DNA from 4 places in the Undibacterium sp. KW1 genome. Region 4 is predicted to be linked to each of the others. Evidence: predicted binding sites of a transcription regulator. Region 4 holds the regulator's gene; each other region holds the start of a gene.
The links. Region 4 encodes LexA, which represses DNA repair genes until DNA is damaged. Its sites were predicted from a motif close to ACTGTATNNNNATACAGT; they were not measured.

Region 1 (6,098 bases), 580 kb from region 4:
ATTGAAGGGTAGGAAGAACGTGTCTTTGAGCCAAATGAACTTTGGCAAGATATGGGCGCAACTTTCCAAATAGTACATCCCCTACTGCAAAAGAAGATGCCAGTCCTTCGCTATTACTAATTTCCCCTTCAATTTTCCGCCCTGTCCATGATTCGATATGTTCCAAGCCGAAATAAGGCAATGGTGAATCTTCAACGCTTACTTTGTTGTTGATGATGTCAGTTGAGAATTTCAATCTTTTGATTCCCCAATGACTGGGTTTTTGTTGCAACCATGAAACCCCTGAGCCATCCCGCTCGTTGTATTGAGCGTATCCCATCACACTACCTCCCTCAGCATAGCCAAAATGTCTTTTTCTAGCTGACTGATTTCGTGCGCAATCAATTCTAGCGGGCGCGGTGGCTGGTAAATGTAGAAGCACCGGGTGAGCGGAATTTCATAGCCCACCTTGGTCTTGCTGTGGTCAATCCATGCATCGGGTATATGGGGCATGACTTCGGCCTTGAGATAGTCCTCGCAGTGGTCTTTGACCAAGGCCAGCAGCTTGTCGTGGTCGGTTTCGTTGTCGTAACCCAATGGCAGTGGCAATCCAATGTCCTTCGGCAAGGCCACTACTTCCGTGTCGCGCAGTTCGACATCTGGTTCAGGGTTGCCTTTGGCATCCAGACAAATGTCTGCTTTGGGGTCGCGCTCGGACAGTGCAAGCAAGATGGCCTTCTTGATCGACGCACCGATCTTGATGCCAGCCTTTTTCAAGGCAACTTCGAGCACCGACTCAAATGCAAGCCTATTAAGGTATCGTGTATCACCATCCATTCTTAGCAGGGTATACTTGATTGCAGCTTGTGTTTCCTGCCCCGCTGCAATTTCGTTACGATAGGCGGTATCGTCCTTGCGCTTCTTGCTGCTGGCCAAGTCGACAAAGGCGCTTTGTTCGTCCAATTTCGCAATTCGTTCGGCGCTGGCTTGGATATTCAAGCGCAGCGGACGCTCCACGGTTATCTTGAGAAAGCCAAATTCATGGTTATTGAAGAGCCTGCTACAAACACGATTAACTTTCTTTGGTTTTCCGTCAATTTCAACAATCACTTCACTTTCTGCACTGTGTTCATACTCGGCATATAAGCGCACCAATTCTTTAATGTGATCATCTGAGAGCTCATTGCGCTTATTACCTAAGCTTCTGTCCATTTTCTTGAAATGGCGCGTGCCGTCAATCAACTGCACCTTGCCTTGGCGATGAGAGGGTTTCTTGTTGGTGACGATCCACACATAGGTATAGATGCCGGTGTTGTAGAACATCTGGTCTGGCAGGGCCACGACGGCATCGAGCATGTCGCGTTCAATGATCCAGCGCCGGATATTGGATTCGCCTGATCCTGCGTCTCCAGTGAACAGGGGTGAGCCATTAAACACGATTGCGATCTTGGAACCATCTCCGCCTACATTCTTGCCTTTGACAAACTTAGGTGGCTGATGCATTTTCGAGATCATGTGTTGCAAAAAGAGTAGCGAGCCATCATTGATACGTGGAAGACCAGCACCAAAACGACCGGAGAATCCCTGGGCTTCGTACTCTTCACGCACGAAATCTTGCTCCGGCTTCCACTCCACGCCAAAGGGTGGGTTGGCCAGCATGTAGTGGAATTTTTTTTCTGGGTGTCCGTCGTGCGGTACGAAGCCATTGGTCTTATTCTTGGCTTCCTTGATGCCCAGAGTATCTCCATAGATAAGGTTGTTGATCGGTTCGTCCTTGATCAGCAGATCGGAGCAGCATATAGCGTAAGACTCAGGGTTATATTCCTGACCAAAAAGTTCGATGTGAGCATCAGGATTTTTCTCTTTCATATGCTTTTCCGACTCGGATAACATCCCACCAGTTCCCGCAGTTGGGTCGTAGACGCTACGATAAACACCCGGCTTAAAAATATCATCTTCCCCAGTGAACAACAACTGCACCATCAGTCGGATTACTTCTCGCGGAGTAAAATGATCACCAGCTTCTTCGTTTGCTTGCTCGTTGAATTTACGTACTAACTCCTCAAACAAGTATCCCATTTGCAAATTATTGATGACTTTAGGAGATAAATTAACCTCTCCTGAACAAAACTCTCTGATGATTAAGAACAGTCTGTTTGCCTCATCCAGCTTTGCGATTTCAGTCTCAAATTCAAATTTGTCAAAGATATCGCGAGCACGGGGAGAAAACCCTTGGATGTAGGCGATCAAATTACCTGCGATGTTGGGAGCGTCGTCCAACAGTTTTTCGAAAGTGAAACCACTGGTATTGAACAACTCTTGAGTGCGATCAGTAGCAGCAATACGTGACAAGGCTTTTTCAAGTGCAGGCCCCTTGATGCCTTTATCTTCAAGACGTTTCTTTTCGTTTAATACCTTCTGTTTGTTTTCAGCGAGCACCAAATCGAAGCGACGGAGCACAATCAATGGAAGCATTACTCGACGGTACTGAGGAGGGCGATAAGGGCCGCGCAGCTTGTTCGCAATATTCCAAATAAAGCCGACAAGATTTTGATGTTGCGTGTTTTGCATGTAAGTTAATTTTAATAAGAAATAGAATGGGGTATAGATTTATACAAATTGACAATGCTGAACAATATCAACGGAACCACATCTGATATTGAATATCAACGTTATATATTTTATTTTACAATTGAATATTACTTTTTTGATGTCAATACCTATGCTCATCCACCAAATGCTTATTAAAACTGTACTTGCTACCACCTTGCAGCACATCGGTCAGGCGTTTGGGGTTGGCGGATGAGATGAAGATGTCGGCGATGCCGTCCTTGACACGGAACTTGGTGGCGGGGCTTAAGATGTTGTTGGCTTTGATCATCAGGTGGCGGATGATTTTGGCTTTTTCGCTGCAGATGAGGAAGTGGTTTTCTTTTCTGAAGTTGGTCAAGGGGATGTTGAGCCACCAGCCTTCGTCGTTGCCATAGCGGACGACTTGGGAGAATTGGGTGTTGCCTTCGTTGAGGACGTTGGCTTGCAGGGAATCGTTGGCGATTTGTATGGCTTCGGCTTTGTTCATTTTTTAATCTTTTGGAAATTGTGAGCAGATGGGAGGGCAAATTGCACCTGGGGTTTTCGACTGAAACCCATCCCCATCCCGACCTTCCACTGCGCTGCAAGTATGCAGCTTAGATATTTGTGGCGCAAAACATGTTTTGCGAATTCCCACAAATATCCCCTTGAAGGGGAAGGAGTACGTGGCGGTATTTTAACCGTTGCAGCTTCAATACAGACGGAATTGACTGCAGTTCTCGTTTACCCTTCATCCCACATTGCGTTAAACTGTATGCATATACAGTTATTTAAACGCTACTCCCCTGCCCCATGCTTGCCAATCTGGATAATCCTTTTTACTACCTTGAAAACTTCCAGGCTGTGCTGGGCTGGGTGGGTGGGCGCTATGCGGATTTGTTGGCTGATGATGAGCAGGCGTTTATTGCGCAGTTTGGCAAGCTGCCGCAGGCGTCGCGGGCTTTGTTTGTGCGGATGGTGATGCGCAAGGGTTGCGTGTTCAGGGCTAGCAAGCTGGTGTATGGCGAGATTGGTGATACCTGTGCGGCGATGCAGGCGCTGGTGGATGTGGGTTGGGTGCAGGCTGATCCTGTGCTTGATATTGCTGGCTTGTTTGATTTGCTGCAAAAGCCTGAGCTGGCTTTGGTGCTGGCGATGACGCCTGCTGAAAAGAAATTGTCCAAGGCTGAGCAACTGGGCTTGTTTAGTTTGCGGCATACGGGTAGCCAGGCTTTTTCTGCCTGGTGTGCGGGGGCTATGGGTGCCGTGGATGATGTTGCTTATCAGGTGCTGAACAAGGATTTGTGCGATCGTTTGCGCTTGCTGTTTTTTGGTAATCTGTATCAGGACTGGTCTGAGTTTGTGTTGTCTGACCTGGGTATTTTCCAATATGAAAAGGTGGAGTTTTCTGCGGCCTCGCGTGGCTTTGGCTGTCGTGCGGATATTGATGCTTATCTGGCTTTGCATGCCTGTCGTGAGGCTTTTCATGCGGAGCAGCCTGTGCCTGAAGTGCTGGCGCAACTGGCTGCGACTGGTTTGCATGCAGTGGACAATGCATGGATTGCCAGCCGCCGTAACCGCTTGTTGTACCAGATTGGTGAGTACCTGGAAAAGCAAAAGGACTGGGCTCTGGCGCAGCAGGTGTATGCGGGCTGCACTTACCCAGGCGCGCGCTTGCGTGCCATACGTGTGCTCGAGAAGAGTGAACAGACGCAGGCCGCCTATGATTTGCTGACGCTGGCACAGCAAGCGCCTGAGAGTGAGGCAGAGCATCAGCAGATGTTGCGTATTGCACCGCGCCTTGCCCGCAAGCTGGGGCTGGCTAAAGCCGCCAAGGCGCCCAGCAAACCACCGACAGAGCTGGCCTTGCGCCTGCCCTTTCCGCAAGAAGATTATGTGGTCGAGTATGTGGTGCGTGATCATTTACATACAGATGACGCGCCAGTGTTTTATGTGGAGAATGCGCTTATCAATTCTCTATTTGGTTTGTTGTGCTGGCCTGTGATTTTCAAGGCGATACCGGGGGCGTTTTTTCACCCTTTCCAGCGTGGGCCTACGGATTTGTTGAGTGTTGATTTTCAGGCGCGGCGGGCGGATGATTTTGCCACCTGTTTTGCGCAGCTTGATACAGGTGCTTATCGCCAGACCATACGGCAAACTTATGCGACCAAGTCTGGTTTGCAGTCGCCTTTTGTGTTCTGGAGTGTGTTGTCTGAAGACTTGCTGGAGATGGCGCTGGAGTGCATACCTGCACAACATCTGAAACATAGTTTTGAGCGCATCTTGCTGGACATACGCGCCAACCGCAATGGCTTCCCTGACCTGATACAGTTCTGGCCGCAAGAACGGCGTTACCAGATGATAGAAGTCAAAGGGCCGGGCGACAAGTTGCAGGATAACCAGAAGCGATGGCTTGACTTTTGCGCGACACATGATATGCCGGTGACAGTATGCTATCTGGAATGGCTAGAGACTGAGCCATGAGCATTGAGAGCACCGCCAGCTATACAGTGGCCGTGCGTGCCCTGTGCGAGTTCACGGCCAAGCAAGGTGACCTGGATTTACGCTTTACACCCTCGCCCACTGCCGAGCAAGGCATGGCCGGGCACGCGACAGTGGCCTTGCGCAGAAGCAGCAACTACCAGCGCGAGGTAAAGCTGGAAGGCCAGCATGGCGGCTTGCATGTGCGTGGCCGTGCTGATGGTTATGACCCCGACTTGCAGCAGATAGAAGAGATCAAGACCTATCTGGGTGACTTGCGTGCCATGCCAGACAACCACCGCCATTTGCATTGGGCGCAGGCCAAGGTGTATGGACATTTGCTGTGCGAGAAACTGGGCTTGCAAAAGATCAGTGTGGCGCTGGTGTATTTCAATATACAAAGTCAGAAAGAAACGGTGCTGCAGCAGGACTTGGCTGCTACTGAACTGGCAGATTTTTTTGCTTTGTTGTGCGGGCGCTTTATTGCCTGGGGCGAGCAGGAAGTGGCTCATCGTGCTGCGCGTGATCTGGCTATTACAGACATGGTTTTTCCGCATGCGACATTCCGGCCAGGGCAAAGGCAACTGGCCGAAGCGATGTACAAAGCCAGCACGCGCGGCTGTTGTCTGCTGGCGCAAGCACCGACTGGCATCGGCAAGACCATAGGCAGTTTGTTCCCTCTGTTAAAGGCCACTGCTGAACACAAGCTGGACAAGATTTTTTATCTGGCAGCAAAAACATCAGGGCGGCAACTGGCTTTGGATGCGCTGGGCAATATCCAGAACAGCACACCAAAGCTAGGCTTGCGCACACTGGAACTGGTCGCCAAGACCAAGGCCTGTGAATATCCTGAAGCGGCTTGTCACGGTGATGCCTGCCCGTTGGCCAAAGGCTTTTACGACCGCCTGCCTGCTGCGCGCGCTGCCGCTGCTGAACAACAATTGCTGGACAAGGAAGGCTTGCGCAGCGTTGCTCTCGCTCACCAGGTTTGCCCTTATTATCTGGGCATAGAGATGGCACGCTGGGCCGATGTCATCATTGGTGACTATAACTATTATTTTGATCTC
Region 2 (6,098 bases), 1.7 Mb from region 4:
AACCTTCTAAACTCCATTGCCCAAGACAGCAACTGAACCTCTCCTGCATCAATATCACGGTCAGTCCAATCCTTACTTGGCTTCCCTAATGCAAGCATTAGTAAGCCTTCAATATCTTCAATTGAGCCCACATAGTCAGTAAATCGAGTGGCAAATGCATCAAGCTTTAAGTCAGCACCTACGCCTGACACCGTTTTGCCTCGCAATATTAACTTACTCAATTCTCCTTGATGATCAAGTGCATTTAGAAGGCGTCTCTCAACTGCGCGTAAGCGAGCATCGAATGCTTCTATTAATTCACCAGTAATCGCTGCAATCTTTTTTGCTAGCTCAGCTGGATTTCGGGTATTGAGAACTAAGGGCAGATCAGCAAATAACACTTTGTGAGGGTCGGACGCATACAACAAAAGATTACGGACCCCCTTTGCATCATTTGAGATACAGTCGGTTCGCCTTGTCCAATGCGGCAATTGAAATACCAAAGACACAAGTGCTCTTGCGGAGTCAAGTGCGTCAGCGGCTACAGCAGTCCCCAGTCGTTTGCTGAGTGCAGTAGAGAGTGCTTCTAGCATCTTGCGCTCGGTTGCCTCAATCCTAACGCAACGCCAGCCAATACGTTTAGGGTCTTGCAACCACTCATCAACATGAGCCTCAGTAACGTCAGGAGTAAAGACACCTTCAACATAGAGCGCAAGTTGGTTACGATGTGCCATGAAAAATGCAAGCGCTAATATCGGCAGTAAACCCGATTTAACGCCAAAAGGGGGAGCGATCCAAACTTCGTAAAGCTCTGACAAGCCAACGATTCTGTCGGAATTTATGACAAGTGCTTTTGCTGCGTCCCACGCCTCGGTCATCGATTCACTACTGGATGTGCCATTTGGCTCGGCAAAACGCCAAATACCTTTTATTTCGCGATGCAACCCAAGCGCTCGTACTACCGTATGCTGGAGTCCTGCATCTGCTGAGAAAGTCGTGTATCCCAGATTTTGAAGATTAGATTTCGACAGCATTGCGTGAAGTAACCCGCGCTGCGCTTTGACTGCGTTAGTAGAAAGTGAATTACGATTAACAAGTTCGCTATTTACGTGTGGGGATTTACTGTAGATCGTTTCAGCGACATCTGATGCAAGGCGCGATAAACCTTCGCTACCCAAATGTTTTTTTGAATGACCTTCGTAGTACCATGCTGCGTTATGGAATGCGTCTCGCAATTCATCAGACAAAGCAGAACGGGTCGCCTGCAAGCGCGCAGTTATCTCTCTCATCGCGATGCTATCAGAATGCAATTTCTGGCTGTTTTGTCGCACGTATTCCAATGCAGCAAGTTCCCCAACCAACTCCTCGATTCTATCCGCATTCGTTGGAGTTCCGACCAAAAGCCCATTTCCTTCTGAAAGGGCAGACAGTTTTTTCGCAGCTCGGTTGCGGGCTGGAGCATCTATTTTTTGATCGGACAGAACAAGGATAAATTCACCACATTGTTTGCCATGTGATTTATAGCTGTTGATATAAGACTGTGCCTGGCTTTCCTGAACGATAGATCGAGAAAACCAACGCATGGCCCCAGTGACCCAATAGTGACGACGGGCTGTTACAGGCCCAAGGTCAACGAGATCGCCTAGCTTAGAAAAGTCGTGTGTCCCTAACCGACTCGCTGCGTCTCTAACGGCGGCCTCGATATCGAAATCGCTTCCAGCGTAAACTCCCCAAGCATTAAGGTGTTTCCTAAAAATTAGGATAGATGCCGATGCCAACTCCGCAAGCGCGTTCTTGACCAGCCCTGACGCGGCTTGCTCAACACAGATCTTCAACAAATCGTCCTCAGCCGCCAACCCTGAACCGTTGCGCAATAATTCAATTAAACCGACGGTCTTTACGAGCGCGACATGGAGTAGTGAAAACCGTGCTTCTGCACGCTCTACTGCCTCAGCACCAGCGGCCCAACGATGTCCATCTGAAGACGCAAGAATCGCAGGCTCAAAGTTGGTTCGTAAATAGTCCCAAAATTGAGAAGGCCAATAATAGCTATTCTGGTTAACATCCAGCCCTCCGAGTACCTCCGTAAATCCAAGTGGTTCCGCTGATGCAAGAAAGCTAAAAACGCTTCGTTCATTCTGCCCAAAACGCTTTTTGGAGGCAGGCCCGAGCATTGCAGCAGTGACCGGATGCAACGGCCAGCAAGCATCGAGCAATTCTGCAATATTCGAAGCCGCGCTTGGTCTACGGCTTCGAATTACCTTCGATACACGGTCAGCGATTTTCTTTGAAGCAGGATGTTTATACTCAACATGCAATGCTCGGCCAATTAGCGATACTACTTCGTCAGAACCAGCAACCAGCGGAATATCAATATATCGGCCTTGGACCTTTGCCCATTCCTGTTGTGCAGACTGCCCTAGCCGTGAAGCATATTGTTCAAATGACTGATGTAAAACACCAATAACAACAAAATTACCACGACATCGACTTGCTGCTTCTGCTATCTGTTGATAGAAACCGATATCTTCACCAGTCTGTGAGGCATACTCAAGAAATTTCCCCAGTTCATCAATCACCAACAGGACGCCGCCAATGTCGTCACGTGTCTCAGCGGCACGTACAAGTTCCATGACAACATCTCGCCTACCACCCGATTGAGGCTTTCTCCCTCTTGTTCCACGGAGATGGCTATCTATGACGATGCCAATTTCATCAATAATTGATGCACGTTTTCCTACAACTGGAAGGACTGCCCAAGGGGTTTTTCCACCAAAAAATTTCTGTACACCGTCGTTAGTTGCGCCGCCAAGTACAAGACGTGCCGCTTTGCGGATTGCAACATCACCACCAGCGAGGGACGCCAGCGTTAGCGCGAGTGAGGATTTTCCACCGCCATAAGGACCAGTCCAGGTAAAAGCGCGTTGTTGCGTATTAATGAGATGTTTCGCAGTTGTCTCCAGCAACGTTCGAGCCGAAGGCTGGAGAATATAGCCTTGCATGGCATCGGCCCGACCAAAATCTGCATCTACGCGAACAGATCGTAAAAATTGACGATTGATCGCAACGTGTTTTGACAGCTTATCTGGCATAAGCACTCCTCAAGGTATTAGTAATGGCCTCATCTATTGACCCACTTCCTAGACGACTGACTTGTCGTACTCCAGATGAATCTGTCCATGCCAAGTAGTTGCGCGTAATATCTGCAATTTTTGATAACCTATCGCTTACAGAGTCTTCATCTAATTTGAAAACACGCCCCGGCGACCCATATTCATGGGCAATCATATTGAATGAGAGTGTTGCTTGCGACGTATTCGTGACCTGTTCCCACCGCCTCCAAAAGTCGAGCAATGCAAATGCAAATACGCCATCAGGCAATGAATGCTGCGGCCCACGATGGAAGTGATAAGTGTTGCCGCTAGCTGATAATAATCCAAGGTCAGATAGAAGTGGCTCTGCGCTATCTTCGGTTGCGTTCGTAAGTGCAACAGAGGTATAGCAACGCAAGCAGACCTCTACATCTCTCGTAAGAGTAGTATCTGATCGCACCGATTTATTCGCTGTCGCATATTCGTCAATTAGCGACACAATATCTTTTGGTTGGAACGATTGGCTTTGCACGTAATTAAATACTACATACCAAGTCGCTGAACGCTTCGCTCGGCCCGCCAACAACCAATGCACTAACCAAATGGTCGCGTCGCGTTCCAAATATGGATCGCATGCATGCGATCCGAAGAGCAAGTTACCAATAATGCCCGGTTCAAAACCTTCAACATCTTTGCATTCGCGAATTACATCACAAGCGAGAGCCCAATGGCGGATTGACGAAACCATATTTTTACCAACGCCAAATCGCTCAATTGCATCGTCATTAGAAAACACACCTTTTGGGGCGTATTTACCGTAACGCTCAACTTCGCAGAACGCTTTACGCAGCCAAAGCTGACGTAACGGAAATGTCTCATGCCCGGAAAACATCGGCTTTATGTCTGAAGGGAAACGAATAAGAGTCATGAGCTGGAGACCTTCGCCAGTTGATTAGTGGTGTTGACTGGTGAAGTCTACCAGTTTGATGGCCACTAGGCTAGGTTTTCCGTCGAATTGTCACCAATATAGCCGTGGAAAAACCATTTTCTTCGCTCGACAATTACTGTACATATATACAGCATTAAAGTAAAGTACTTTATGAAGTGCGTAACTGTCTTGATGTTGCCATCAGTGAATGTTTCCCATCAATAGCCTAGTCGAATCGCGCCTTTGCTCATTGCTTTCATAAATTCCATAGAGAATGTGAATGCCCCTCGGTTAAACTTGTTAGCTACCACGCCTGAAAACGTAGTGGTAAGCCTGCCATCAAACCTTTAATGGACGATTAAATGCTCGCCCTGACCAGTGCCATCCATGCCGAACTCAAAGGCGCCCATCCAATGTATTGTTTAGCAGCATCGCGTAAAGGGAGACAATTATCCAAAATGAGCGGATACCTCTGCTCAATGTTTAGCCATTTAATGTCGGAAAATTTAGAATTCCGTGCACTATGCAACCATTCAGAAATGCTCACAGCTGCTGAATAGTTAAGTTCTATTTTTGAAATCGCCGTCGCCAGTTTTTAAATTGCGCTGTTACAAAACTATACCAGTCAGGTGGTTCGGAAAAATCCTTCAACAAAACGTTGTATCTAACCGTACCAGTACGCCAAGCCTGCTCCAAACGCACATCTGGCAACACCATCAACCACATGGCGAGCTGAAGCAGATGATGTCTTTCTTCAATGGAGCGCATCTCAAAAGATACTCGTCCCGCAGTTAACGGTATGTCGCGGCAACCTAACTGATCTAGCACAAAATTTCGTAAAGAAACATGCCGGTATTTTGAAGTTAAAATCATGCTCAATTGATGTAACACAGAATATCGACCCAGGTCCCATTTGTAATCACAATCCTGATCTAGGTCGAACACATTGCATGCGTTTAACAATAAGGCAGTAGCATCACTATCATAGGATAGTGGTTCTACTGCAGAAGCTTCCCTGAGATCAAATCCGCACTCATGGCAAAATGCCAGACTACCAGCCTCAATCGCATCCCCATTGGCAATGTCAAGCCTGTGAAAGGCTACACCAGCAGCACATTGCGGACACCGGTCCAACATCATGGTGTGATGCTTAGTGCAAACTGTATAAAAAGCGATTCGCCATCGCTTCCGATAGTACGGGATACTGTCTTCCGCCAGGCATGTGGGACAGTATTGCAACCCATATCCTTCCCGCTTGCGGTGATATACCTTGAGGGCAAGTATCCACTGCAGCGCGCCGGATGCTTTGAATTTTCGGTACAGCAGTCCCTCATAAGAATGTAGCGTTGTATTCCATGTAGTCTCTGGTGGAGTCGCAGTTCGCTGGCTTAATTCGTCAATTAGCCACGTGGGAGCCAGGCGGTCCATGTCCCTGTTCCAGATTTGGCGTTGATTGCCAAATATTAAATTACAGAAAGTCTGAACCTTCAAGCCGTGACCGTGAGCTAGTCGCACCAGCCAGCAAGACAACAATTCATCCGGCAGAGGCTTATAGTGAATCGGCCATAAAGATTCAGTGATTCCTTTCATGATGGATTTGGGCGTTTATACTGCTTGCGCTTAGATGGCGGCACCCAGCGTAGGCTATTTATGCTATCCATTGTGATTTGTTCCGTCTTCTTACGGATCGCATCAATCGCAAGTTCCTTCACCAGATCGCAAGCGTCGCCCAGTGTTCCTTCACTTCTATTATAGATAGACAACATCGCAGCCGGATCTTTCAGATTCGAGGGCTTCTTCAGCGGTGTCCTTAATTCCAGGGTCGCGAGCACGCCCCCAAATTCATTGTTTGCTTTCCAAAGTGGTAATTCCTCTGGTGTGAACCGACTGGACATTTGAGGATCGGTATTAAACGCATTGTAAGCATCCTCTGTGCCCGCGGCGACCATGACAACCTTGGTTTCATTGCCGATACTCTTTAAGGTATTACGAAACTCTCTTTGCTTATTGGTGCTACCAGCAATCAGATTGTGGATCTCATCAATAATTAGCATGCGTACATCCATCTGGCGAAAGAGTCGCTTGATCTGAGAGTACTT
Region 3 (6,098 bases), 610 kb from region 4:
GCTGCCCCTGGTATTCAACTTGTTGGGCTGCAAAATTGGACGAGGCGTGTACATGGACACCACTGACATTACCGAGTTTGACTGCGTGAGCATAGGTGAATATAGCGAAATCAATGCTTTGGCCTGCCCACAAACACATTTGTTTGAAGACAGGATCATGAAAATTGACCATGTCAGTATCGGTGAGCGTGTTTACATGGGCCCGCGCAGCTCGGTTTTATATAGTGCCGTGGTGGCAGATGGTGCCAGTCTTGGTGCGTTGACGCTGGTCATGAAGGGGGAATATATTCCCGCTAATTCCAGTTGGCGTGGGTGCCCTGCTGCCATGACGGGTGCTTGATTTGTACATGTGAACTGGCCTTGCGCAGTCGCGTTCGGCCAGGTTTGAGCGTGTTAATTTAAGTGACTAACCCGATTCCGCTATTCATGTTGGCGAATGTGAAAGCTGGGTGCGGGATAACGCACAGTTGCTGTCAGGGTAGTCTGTCATGATGAAACAGACTTTATACAGATTCACTGAATTTGTGCAGAAGTGGCACAGAATACAAGCGATGATATGACAAAAAATCCAGAAAAATTTGCGCCAAAACCCGCCACCCCAATGGCTAAGAAAACTATCCGCGTTGAATTAGCGAAATCTACCATTGTAGCGATTGTTGCCGTAGTGCTTGGCTTCGCACTGCTTTCGCAATTGGTTCCCGTCATTCTCGTATTGATCACTGCGCTGATGCTGGTTGGCACTCTGAATCCGGCTGTTGACTGGCTGGAGCGTCGTAAAATCCGTCGCTTTACCAGTATTGCGACGGTGTTTACGGTGCTGCTGATCGTTTTGGTTGTATTGGCTGTTTTTACCGTGCCACCGTTTATTGCACAAGTGGTTAGCCTGATTCAGCAAGAGCCAGAATTGCGCGGACGCCTGATTAAATTTCTTGCTGCTTATCCCGTTACTGAATCTCTGGCAGATGGTTTGCGGCATATTCAATATGCCGCACTCTTCAAATCCTACAGCAGCGAAGCAATGGCTTTTTCAAGAGGTTTCTTCGAGATTATCGCGTATGGTGCAGGTGCCTTCTTTCTTGCCTTGTACATCATGATAGACCGTGACCGGTTGCGCGGCGCATTGTTTGCTGTGATTCCGCGCGCTCACCATATCAAACTGGCGCGTATCATGCTCAACCTTGAGACTATTGTTGGTGGCTATGTGCGTGGCCAGGTTCTCACTTGCGCGATGATGGCAGTTTTTCTGTTTATTTTGCTCACAGCATGTGGGGTGCCTAATGCAATAGCAATTGCGGCTTTTGGCGGGATTGTGGATGTGCTTCCCTTTGTCGGGATTTTTTTGACCATGATACCTGCTGTGCTGGCAGCCATGGCTGTTGGTGGCGTTGCTGCGACCGTAGTATTTGTGCTATTACTTTGCTATGAAGAGTTTGAAAGCCGGATATTAATCCCTGTCGTTTATGGGCGCGCGCTACGCTTACCCTCTTCCATAGTACTGTTTGCATTGATCGCAGGAGGTTCGCTATATGGTATAGGAGGTGCGCTGCTCGCATTGCCCGTTGCGGCGACCTTGCTCATGCTGATAGATGAGTTGAAAGTTGAATTACCAGGTGAAAGCCCGCAACCCAGGGATTTGGCCGTGCAGAGAGATGATATTGTTGGGGAGGCCGAATATCTAAGGCGTACTGATGGCATGCCAGCAGAAGCCGCCGCTGGAATCGCACTCGAAATTTCGGGTGATAGAAAATTCAGCGAAGAAGACAAGGCAATAAAAGATTTGACCCCGGTAGAGCATTCTGTAGAGAATACTTAGAGGCTGTTGCAAAATTAAATTAGCGTTGTTGCGCCTCCAGAATGTAAAACCCGGTACTAAAGTACTGCCTGCGTCGGCGACGCCTAGCCGGGGGCGCCTAGCCATCTTAATTTTGTAACAGCCTCTTAAGCTGGTACGAATTGATAAACTTCGACTTGATACTGCATTATTTGTATTTCTTTGGGTTACTATCAAGTTCTTTGGGGTGCCCCAGCACTTGTCCCATTAATGCGGTACCAGGTGTTTCCTTACCACCTGGGCCTGCTTCAAATCGTATATCTTCGAGTATGCTTATATCGTTGAGAACAAACTTCGTAAGACCTTTGCCGCCATCAACGCAGGCGACGTCGGCCTGATGCTGGATAGTCTGGCTGCTGATTTCACTTATCGCTTTGAAGGAGATTCTCCTATTTCTGGATTGCGTAATTCACGCGGATCTATGGCTTTATGGTGGGAACGCTTATATCGTCTGTTTCCAGGACTGCACTTTGAAGTAAAAGAAGTTGCTGTCATCGGGCCACCGTGGGATACCCGCATCCATGCTGTACTGGATTTTATCGTGCCACACCAGCCAGATGGCCCCTACAAGAATGTCGTGATGCAATTCATGCGTATGCGCTGGGGCAAAATCACCTACATCCACACACTGGAAGACACTCAGCGCTGCAGCCGCTATCTGGCGTGGAGTGTGAGCCAGGGATGTGATGAGGCACTGGCTCCGCCTATTGCCGATCAAGCCTGGCCAGACCCTGGTCCTTTCTTGCGGGCTTAGATCTGAATATCCAGATCGACAGAAAACTTATCCTGATGGGAGCAAACTCTACAGCACATAACTGGGTTTTGTTGCGGTAGAAGTTTGCTCATTCTGCTAAAGGATAAATTGGTAGCCTGATTAACATCATAGCCTGAACTTACCAGTTGGCTTTAGACAAAATAATCAACCACTTACGTAGTACCAGTACTTCCAGATGTCCGGCTTGTATGCCTGTACTGCAGTCCAGTATCGGATTAACATGGTAAGAACGCTGCCTGAAGTCGCGGCAGACGAATATTTCGCGACGACCAAGGCGCATCAAAAATGATGTTGGTGCAAATTGCAGGCTGAAACGCGTATCAAAGGACTGTTCGAGGTTTGCCATAATTTCAATCTCCATATCGGTTGGTATGTGATAGAGGAACTTCATCAAAACAGCCATGCGTTCATCCATAGGTCGAACTTTAACACAAACTACTGTATGCGCAATCAGTATATTGTAAACTGTGGTTTTCTCGTCTTCCTGTGATTTCTTGCTCCAGTCTCATAGTACTGACACATAAAATAAACTTTGAAGTCTTTCACCATATTACATATACTGTATATTTAATCAGTATATGTAATATGACCCACGTTTCCTCACTTCCTCCTGAACGCATACACCCCGCACTGTGGCGTGCATCGCAACTGGCGCGTGGTCAGGGCGGCTATTTGCCCAGTGGTTATGCAGAACTCAATAATGAGCTACCTGGCAATGGCTGGCCACAGGGGCAATTAACCGAAATTTTGCTGCCACAGGTTGGCACTGCCGAACTCAGCTTGCTCAAACCCGCCTTAAGCCAACTTGATGGGCGTCCCATTGTTTTGTTGACGCCACCTTATGTACCGCAGGCATTGGCTTTTTCATGCACTGGCTTGCAGGCATCGCAATTGATATGGATACGCTGCCAGAAGCATGTCGATGCCTTGTGGGCGGCTGAGCAGGTGTTGCGCAATAGCAGTTGTGGCGCGCTGTTGTTCTGGACATCCAGCATCCGTAGTGAAGCTTTGCGTCGTTTGCATCTGGCAGCACAAAGTTCGGAGACTTTATTTTTTTTGATGCGTGACATGCGGGCGGCACAGCAAGCCTCTCCTGCCCCCTTGCGATTGAGCGTGCAAACCAGCCAATATGGACTGGAGCTGGGCATACTCAAACGCCGTGGCAGCCAGCGTGATGCGCCGCTGACATTGCATGTGCCCGATCATCCTTATTTGTATGCCTATGCTCATCCAGGCAAAGAAAAAATTGCGACAAACTATGGCAACTTGCCCACCACTGTGGATAGCCGTTCACCTGCCTTTACTCCAGCTTGAGGTCTTTGTCACTCCCTTGTTTGCTCAGCAAGAGACACAAGTCAGTGTGATACTCCATCAAGGCCGTGTGACATCCATGTCTGCATCAGCCGATCAGGCAGGCATACGTCTGGGCATGCGCGCAGGGAGTGTGCAGATGCTGTCTGCTGATGCAGATTATTATCAGCGCGATCACAATAAAGAGAAGCTGGCATTACAGGCGATAGCAACTGCATTGCTGCAATACTCACCACAAGTCTGCCTGGCAGAAGATGATTGCATACTGGTTGATATCAGTGCCAGCCTGAGTTTGTTTGGTGGCATACGCGCTTTGCGTAAACGCGTGCAGGAAAGCATGCGCATTCTGGGTTATACAGCAACGACAGGCATTGCTCCCATTGCCAGGGCTGCCTGGCTATTTGCCAAGCAGGCATCGCGCAAACTCCCCAGAGGGCAGCATGTCTTTAAACTGCAAAGATTAAGCCAGCGCCTGGACAGGCTACCGGTCAAATTACTCACCGCAGCTGAACCTTTGACTGAATTACTGCAAGGCATAGCCTGTTATAGACTCAGAGATTTACGTCAATTACCACGCCCTGGCTTGCAGAGACGTTGTGGCAAAGCTTTACTCATAGAGCTGGATCAAGCCTATGGTGAGCAGGCAGAAGTACACGAATGGTATCTGGCAGCGCCAGAATTCAAAGTCAAAATGGAATTACCAGACCGCATAGAGCAGGCAGAGTCCCTGCTCATCTTTGCTCGCAGCCTGCTGGCCCAATTATTGGGATGGCTGGCTGCGCAGCAACTGGCGGTTACGCATATACACATGGAGTTATTGCATGAACGTGGTCGCCAGGCCATTCCACCAACTATGTTTGATCTGCAACTGGCACAAGCATGTTGGCAAGAATCGCATCTGCTGAGTTTATTCAAAGAGAAACTCAGCCAGCTCAAGCTACATAGTGCCGTCATCGGTATGTTGCTGGAAGTAAAACAGACTATCTTGCGCGAAGCACAAAGCTATACCTTGTTCCCCGAACCTGGTGGACAAGCAAATGAACACAAGCGCTTGCTTGAACTCCTGGTCGCCCGTCTGGGCGAAGAGAATGTCTTGCAGCCAGCACCACAGGCAGACCATAGAGCCGATGTTGCCAATCACTGGATTTCTGTCATCAAGAAAGCTCCGTCGCCCTGCCCGGCATCCGCTTTGGCCGGCTATGCCTTGCGCCCTAACTGGTTGTTGCCCCAACCACTGGCGCTGGATATCCACGAGCATCGTCCTTATTACGGCTCAGAACTCAAACTTGTTTCTCCGGCTGAACGCATAGAAGCCGGATGGTGGCATGAGCAGATACAAACCCGGGATTATTACATTGCTGTTGATAAGCGCCATGTGCGTTACTGGATTTATCGCGAGCGCGCCAATGATCCTGACAGTGAAGAACCTGTCTGGTTTTTACACGGTGTTTTTGGATAGCATTTTTGGGATAAATCAGCATGAGTACCTTCTTGCCCGAATATGCCGAATTATTTTGCATGAGCAATTTCAGCTTCCTGCATGGGGCATCACATTCAGAAGAACTGGTGGAGCGTGCGATTAAACTGAATTATCGCGCCCTGGCCATTACCGATGAATGTTCACTGGCTGGCGTGGCAAGAGCGTATGCAGCAGCAAAAAATACCGATTTACACCTCATCATTGGTGCTCACTTTAGACTGGAAGATACAGAGGCTCCTGAAAATAATGTGCACCTGATTGCCCTTGCACAAAACCGTGAGGGCTATGGCAACTTATCTGAAATGATCACTCTTGGCAGATGCAGAGCGACCAAGGGTAGTTACTTATTGACGCCCAAGGATTTCGTCACGCCACCGCCGGGTTTGGAACATTTGTCTGGCTTGCCAGATTGCCTGCTGATACTGGTACCAGCCTACCCTGCAGAAAGCGATGCACTACTGAAACAGGCCAAATGGCTAAAGAAAAACTTTCCTGGCCGTGCCTGGGTAGGCTTGAATTTATTGGTGCAAATTGCAGATGAATATCAAAAACAGCAAGTTGAGGCTGTGGCTGAAGCCGTGCAATTACCCGTTGTTGCCATTGGACAGGTCACCATGCATGTCCGTTCTCGTAAGCCCTTGCAAGACACGATGACGGCCATACGCTTATGCCAGCCCATCACTGAATGTGGTTACACATTG
Region 4 (6,098 bases):
AACGCACTTGTGCTTTTTCTACCGCAAAACCTTGTTTAGTCAGGGCTTCAGCGATATCAGCATTAGTAACTGAACCAAACAAACGGCCATCTACACCCGCTTTTTGTGTGATTTGCACGGTCAGACCGGACAGTTTTTCGCCTTGAGCTTGAGCTGCTGCCAATTTGGCTGCTGCTGCTTTTTCCAGTTCAGCGCGTTTAGCTTCGAATTCAGCAACTGCAGCTGTCGTAGCACGACGAGCCATACGTTGTGGAATCAAAAAGTTACGTGCATAGCCGTCTTTTACGCGAACTACATCACCCAGATTGCCGAGATTAACGACTTTATCCAACAGAATAACTTGCATATTTTTCTCCTTTACCTTGTCGTCAATTACGCTGTGTGCAAATCAGTGTATGGCAGCAACGCGAGGTAACGTGCACGTTTGATTGCAGTGTCAACTTGACGTTGATACAGCGCTTTTGTACCGGTCAAACGTGCTGGCATGATTTTGCCGTTTTCTTGCACGAAATCTTTCAGTGTGTCGATGTCTTTGTAGTCAACTTTTTCTACATGTGCTGCTGTGAAGCGGCAGAATTTTTTGCGCTTGAACAAAGGGTTTTGTTGTTGACGCTTTTGCTTCAATTTGCTTTTGTCGAATTTTTTACCGAATGCCATTTTTGGCTCCTAATCTAGTAAATGTGTCCCGAATTCAGTGATATGAAAAACGAGACTTTTGCTATTGCGATTTTTGCGCGCTAAAAAACCGGTGAATTCCATGGGCTGTTCCAGGGCAATTTCTGTAAAACGCCGGGATATTTCACCAGCAGCCATCGCAGAAATCTCAAACTCGACCTGGCGGACAGTGTTCGCCTCACGAGTTTCTGAACTATGCATCAAGGTAGCAGAAGCTATCGGAATACCGGCCGGGGTGTAGCGCAATGCGCTTTTTTCCACAATCCGGGCTACGAGCTTCAGCTGATTCACTATTTTTTACGCGACCTTTGTCAATTATTAAGCAGCAGGTGCTTCAACACGTTGCGCTTTTGCAGCATCTTCTTTCTGAACAGCTTTCATCATAGGAGAAGGTGTTGTTTCTGCTTTTTTCAATTTGACTGTCAGGTGACGCAAGACAGCATCATTGAATTTGAATGCTGTTTCCAACTCGAGCAGAGTTTCAGCATCGCATTCGATGTTCATGCAAACGTAGTGCGCTTTCGCCAGTTTTTGAATCATGTAAGCCAGTTGACGACGGCCCCAGTCTTCAACGCGGTGGATTTGACCACCACGGGCTACAACACTTGCCTTGTAGCGCTCGATCATTGCAGGAACTTGCTCGCTCTGATCTGGATGTACGATAAATACGATTTCATAATGACGCATATATTCTCCTTGTGGACAATAAAAATAGCCCGCCTCGGCGTCAAGACGAGTGCGGGAAGAGGAAAGCCGATAATAATAACCCAGTTTTTCATATTGATCAATTAGATCAGTGACTTAGGCAATTTATCTGCCAATTCCTCATCGTAAGTGAGGTATTTTTTCAGATTTCTCAGTAATTACGGTCATTTTGACTTGCATATTCAGCTTTACTGTATAAAAATACAGACTGCTTGTATATACAGCACCTTAACACTAGAAAACGCCATGCTCAAACTCACTTCCCGCCAGGAACAAATCCTGAACCTGATCAAAGACGCCATTCAAAACACGGGATTTCCCCCTACCCGGGCCGAGATTGCGACAGAACTGGGGTTTCGCTCCACCAATGCGGCAGAAGAACATCTGCAAGCTCTGGCACGAAAAGGCGTCATAGAAATTGCGGCAGGTACTTCACGCGGCATACGCCTGCTGGAGTCAGAGTTGTCCAGCCATATCACAGGCAAGCAACTGGCCTTGCCTCACCCCGCTCTATTGCAACTTGCCCTGCCACTGGTTGGCCGCGTTGCCGCTGGCTCCCCGATACTGGCCAGTGAACATATAGAATCCACTTACCACGTAGATCCTGCCCTGTTTTCTGCCAAGCCAGATTTTTTACTGAAGGTGCGCGGCATGTCCATGCGCGATGCTGGCATATTTGACGGTGACTTGCTGGCCGTCAAAAAGGCTGACAGTGCCCGCAATGGCCAGATCGTGGTTGCGCGCCTGGGTGATGATGTGACCGTCAAGCGCTATAAAAAAACTGGCAGCCTGATAGAACTGATGCCAGAGAACCCGGATTATCCTGTCATCAAGATTGGCGACTCGGAAGAAGATTTCGCGCTGGAAGGTCTGGCTGTCGGCCTCATGCGCAACTGGGTTTGAGGTCAGCCCGGGCGTGATTTTACCCTCTCGTTTACTTCACGCCCGGGCAGAATCTCAAGCTTATTTCTCAAGCTTATTTGTTTCTGCCTGCTGGTAAGTCACTCTCTGCTTTCCCAGCCTTTACCAATAAGCGTACACACCATGAATGATTAAAAAGCAGCAGGCATAAAAAAACGTCCGGATGTCCCGGACGTTTTTCATTTCAGAGCAACGAGCTGTTACTTCAAAAACTTAGTGCTTAACAACCGTCGTGTCTGCAGGAGTTTCCGTCGGCGCTGTAGCCGGCGTTGCAGCCGCCACAGAAACAGGCTCATCCACCAAAGGAACAGGCTGAGTTTCCAGTGCAATTTCCAGGACCTTGTCTATCCAGCGTACCGGGATGATTTCCAGTTTGTTTTTGACATTATCCGGGATCTCAGCCAGATCCTTGGCATTTTCCTCAGGTATCAATACTGTTTTGATGCCACCACGATGAGCAGCCAGCAATTTCTCTTTTAGGCCACCGATAGGCAATACTTCACCACGCAAGGTGATTTCACCTGTCATGGCAACATCAGCACGGACCGGGATGCCAGTAAATACTGACACCAGAGCCGTGGTCATGGCAATACCGGCAGATGGCCCATCTTTCGGTGTTGCACCTTCTGGTACGTGGATATGGATGTCGCTCTTCTCGAACACATCCGCCTTGATACCCAGACGTTTGGCGCGGCTGCGTACCACTGTGCGGGCTGCTTCGATGGATTCTTTCATGACATCGCCCAGTGTACCTGTGCGGATGACGCCACCTTTACCTGGCATGGCGACGGCTTCTATGGTCAGCAAATCGCCACCCACTTCAGTCCAGGCCAGACCGACAACCTGACCAATCTGGTTATCTTTAACGGCAACGCCAAAGTCATAACGACGTACGCCCAGGTATTTATCCAGATTTTTTGAATTGACCGTGGCTTTTTTCTCGGTCTTTTTCAACAAGAGCATTTTCACTACCTTGCGGCAAATTTTGGAGATTTCCCTTTCCAGCGAACGCACACCTGCTTCTCGGGTGTAATAGCGAATAATGTCGCGTATTGCACTTTCAGCAACGGTGATTTCGCCTTCTTTCAAACCATTGTTCTTGATTTGTTTAGGCAACAGATAACGCTGGGCAATGCTGGTCTTTTCATCTTCGGTATAACCCGACAGACGTATCACTTCCATCCTGTCCAGCAATGCTGGCGGAATATTGTAAGAGTTGGACGTCGCTACAAACATCACATCGGACAAATCGAAATCGACTTCGATATAGTGATCCGAGAAAGTGTGATTTTGCTCAGGGTCCAATACCTCCAGCAAAGCCGATGAAGGATCACCACGGAAGTCGGCACCCATCTTGTCGACTTCATCCAGCAGGAATAATGGATTACGTACACCGACCTTGGACAGGCTTTGCAAAATCTTGCCTGGCATGGAGCCTATGTAAGTACGGCGATGACCGCGAATTTCTGCTTCATCACGCACACCACCCAGAGCCATACGCACAAACTTGCGGTTCGTAGCGCGGGCGATGGATTGCCCCAGCGAGGTTTTACCCACACCTGGAGGACCTACCAGACACAGGATAGGCGCTTTCAACTTGTCGACGCGCTGTTGTACTGCAAGATATTCCAGGATGCGTTCCTTGACCTTATCGAGGCCAAAGTGTTCGTCCTCCAATACTTTTTCAGCATTCGTCAAATCATTATTGACCTTGGATTTTTTCTTCCATGGCAAATTGACGATAGTGTCGATGTAATTACGCACGACAGTCGCTTCTGCCGACATCGGGGACATCATCTTGAGCTTTTTCAACTCATTCTGTGCTTTGTCGCGGGCTTCTTTAGGCATCTTGGCGGCCAGGATTTTTTTCTCCAGCTCGTCAATATCCGCGCCTTCCTCACCCTCGCCCAGCTCTTTCTGTATCGCCTTGACTTGTTCGTTCAGGTAATACTCACGCTGGGATTTTTCCATCTGGCGCTTGACGCGACCACGGATACGTTTCTCAACTTGCAGGATATCAAGCTCACCTTCGAGTTGACCGAGCAAATGCTCAAGACGTTTTGCCACACTGAAAATTTCCAGGATGACTTGTTTTTGTTCCAGCTTCAGAGGCAGGTGCGCGGCGATGGTATCAGCCAGGCGACCAGCGTCATCAATGCCAGACAACGAAGCCAGGATTTCTGGTGGAATTTTTTTGTTCAGTTTGACGTACTGGTCAAATTGCTGAACGATAGTACGGCGCATGGCCTCCACTTCTGACTCGTCACCTTCATCGACGGCGATCGGTGTCAAATCGGCAAAGAAATGCGATTCAGAATCATGGATCTTGCTGATCCGCGCACGTTGCGCACCTTCGACCAGCACCTTGACAGTGCCGTCTGGCAATTTCAGCATTTGCAGAATATTGGCGATACAGCCAATTTCATAGATATCATCTGCCGAAGGTTCATCCTTGGCAGCAGCTTTCTGGGCAGCAAGCATGATGCTTTTACCCTGATCCATAGCGGCTTCCAGGGCTTTAATGGATTTGGGGCGGCCCACAAACAGGGGGATTACCATGTGCGGGAATACAACGACATCACGCAGTGGCAACAACGGCAATTGGGTTTGTTCGGTAATCAGAGTAGTCGTCATGGCGCACCTTTCATAAATACTGGTTAACAATGTTGGCGCACTGGGCGGAAACACAAGCCCATTCTGGAAAAAAACAATAAAAAAAGCCACTCAGAGAGCTTCTCCGGGTAGCTTTACGATTGAAGCCAGAATCGTTTGGTTAAACCATTGTACTTCGAATCAAATTAAAACAAGGCAAAATAAATAAAAATGGGGAGCTAAGTCCCCATTTTTGTTACTTCGCAGCAAACAATGCCATCAGGCACCAGATACTTTTGGCTGCTCATGGTAAATCAGCAAGGGTTTGGCGCCATTGGTAATGGTATTTTCATCAATAACAACTTTTTCCACATTTTGATGGCTAGGCAAGTCATACATGACATCCAGCAGAGCATGCTCAAGGATGGAACGCAGGCCACGGGCACCGGTTTTACGCGCAATGGCCTTCTTGGCAATCGCTTGCAAGGCTGCAGGGCGGATATCCAGTTCAGTACCTTCCATCTCAAGCAATTTTGCATATTGCTTGATCAGGGCATTTTTAGGCTCTACCAGAATTTGTATCAGCGCTGCTTCATCCAGCTCATTCAGCGTAGCAATCACAGGCAAACGACCTACCAGTTCAGGAATGAGACCGAACTTGATCAGATCTTGTGGCTCAGCATCCTGCATAACCTCGCTGGCGCTCTTTTCAGTCTGGCTCTTGACGCTGGCAGAGAAACCTATGCTACTGCGCTCTGAACGGTCAGAAATGATCTTGGCCAGGCCATCAAATGCGCCACCACAGATGAACATGATATTGGTCGTGTCTATCTGTATGAAATCCTGGTTAGGATGCTTGCGGCCACCTTGAGGTGGCACTGACGCCATGGTACCTTCAACCAGTTTCAGCAAAGCCTGTTGCACACCCTCACCGGACACATCGCGGGTAATCGAAGGATTATCAGACTTACGGGAAATCTTGTCGATTTCATCGATATAGACGATACCTTTTTGTGCGCGTTCAACCTCATAATTGCAATTTTGCAGCAATTTCTGGATGATGTTTTCTACGTCTTCACCAACATAGCCAGCTTCAGTCAGAGTAGTCGCATCGGCGATGACGAAAGGCACATTCAGCATGCGTGCCAGTGTTTGCGCCAGCAAGGTTTTGCCAGAGCCGGTAGGACCTACCAGCAGAATATTGC

Region 1: the regulator LexA is predicted to act here: its motif matches at 3,321-3,338, upstream of UNDKW_RS06980 (VRR-NUC domain-containing protein).
Region 2: the regulator LexA is predicted to act here: its motif matches at 4,135-4,152, upstream of UNDKW_RS02140 (DUF4007 family protein).
Region 3: the regulator LexA is predicted to act here: its motif matches at 3,165-3,182, upstream of imuA (translesion DNA synthesis-associated protein ImuA).

Annotation. Positions count from the first base shown of each region.
Region 1 covers NZ_AP018439.1:1,585,270-1,591,367, reverse strand. The annotation lists gene UNDKW_RS06995 (hypothetical protein) at 1-319, opposite strand, end outside; gene UNDKW_RS07000 (type I restriction endonuclease subunit R) at 1-48, opposite strand, end outside; gene UNDKW_RS06990 (class I SAM-dependent DNA methyltransferase) at 319-2,550, opposite strand; gene UNDKW_RS06985 (hypothetical protein) at 2,693-3,058, opposite strand; gene UNDKW_RS06980 (VRR-NUC domain-containing protein) at 3,364-5,034, shown strand; gene UNDKW_RS06975 (ATP-dependent DNA helicase) at 5,031-6,098, shown strand, end outside.
Region 2 covers NZ_AP018439.1:471,034-477,131, reverse strand. The annotation lists gene UNDKW_RS02145 (ATP-binding protein) at 1-3,071, opposite strand, end outside; gene UNDKW_RS02140 (DUF4007 family protein) at 3,061-3,999, opposite strand; gene UNDKW_RS02135 (TniQ family protein) at 4,567-5,589, opposite strand; gene UNDKW_RS02130 (TniB family NTP-binding protein) at 5,586-6,098, opposite strand, start outside.
Region 3 covers NZ_AP018439.1:2,784,075-2,790,172, reverse strand. The annotation lists gene UNDKW_RS31145 (hypothetical protein) at 1-340, shown strand, start outside; gene UNDKW_RS12605 (AI-2E family transporter) at 557-1,813, shown strand; gene UNDKW_RS12600 (nuclear transport factor 2 family protein) at 2,091-2,585, shown strand; gene UNDKW_RS12595 (hypothetical protein) at 2,725-2,952, opposite strand; gene imuA (translesion DNA synthesis-associated protein ImuA) at 3,192-3,920, shown strand; gene UNDKW_RS12585 (DNA polymerase Y family protein) at 3,865-5,376, shown strand; gene UNDKW_RS12580 (error-prone DNA polymerase) at 5,397-6,098, shown strand, end outside.
Region 4 covers NZ_AP018439.1:2,169,871-2,175,968, reverse strand. The annotation lists gene rplI (50S ribosomal protein L9) at 1-346, opposite strand, end outside; gene rpsR (30S ribosomal protein S18) at 373-657, opposite strand; gene priB (primosomal replication protein N) at 667-966, opposite strand; gene rpsF (30S ribosomal protein S6) at 994-1,362, opposite strand; gene lexA (transcriptional repressor LexA) at 1,627-2,283, shown strand; gene lon (endopeptidase La) at 2,515-4,935, opposite strand; gene clpX (ATP-dependent Clp protease ATP-binding subunit ClpX) at 5,173-6,098, opposite strand, start outside.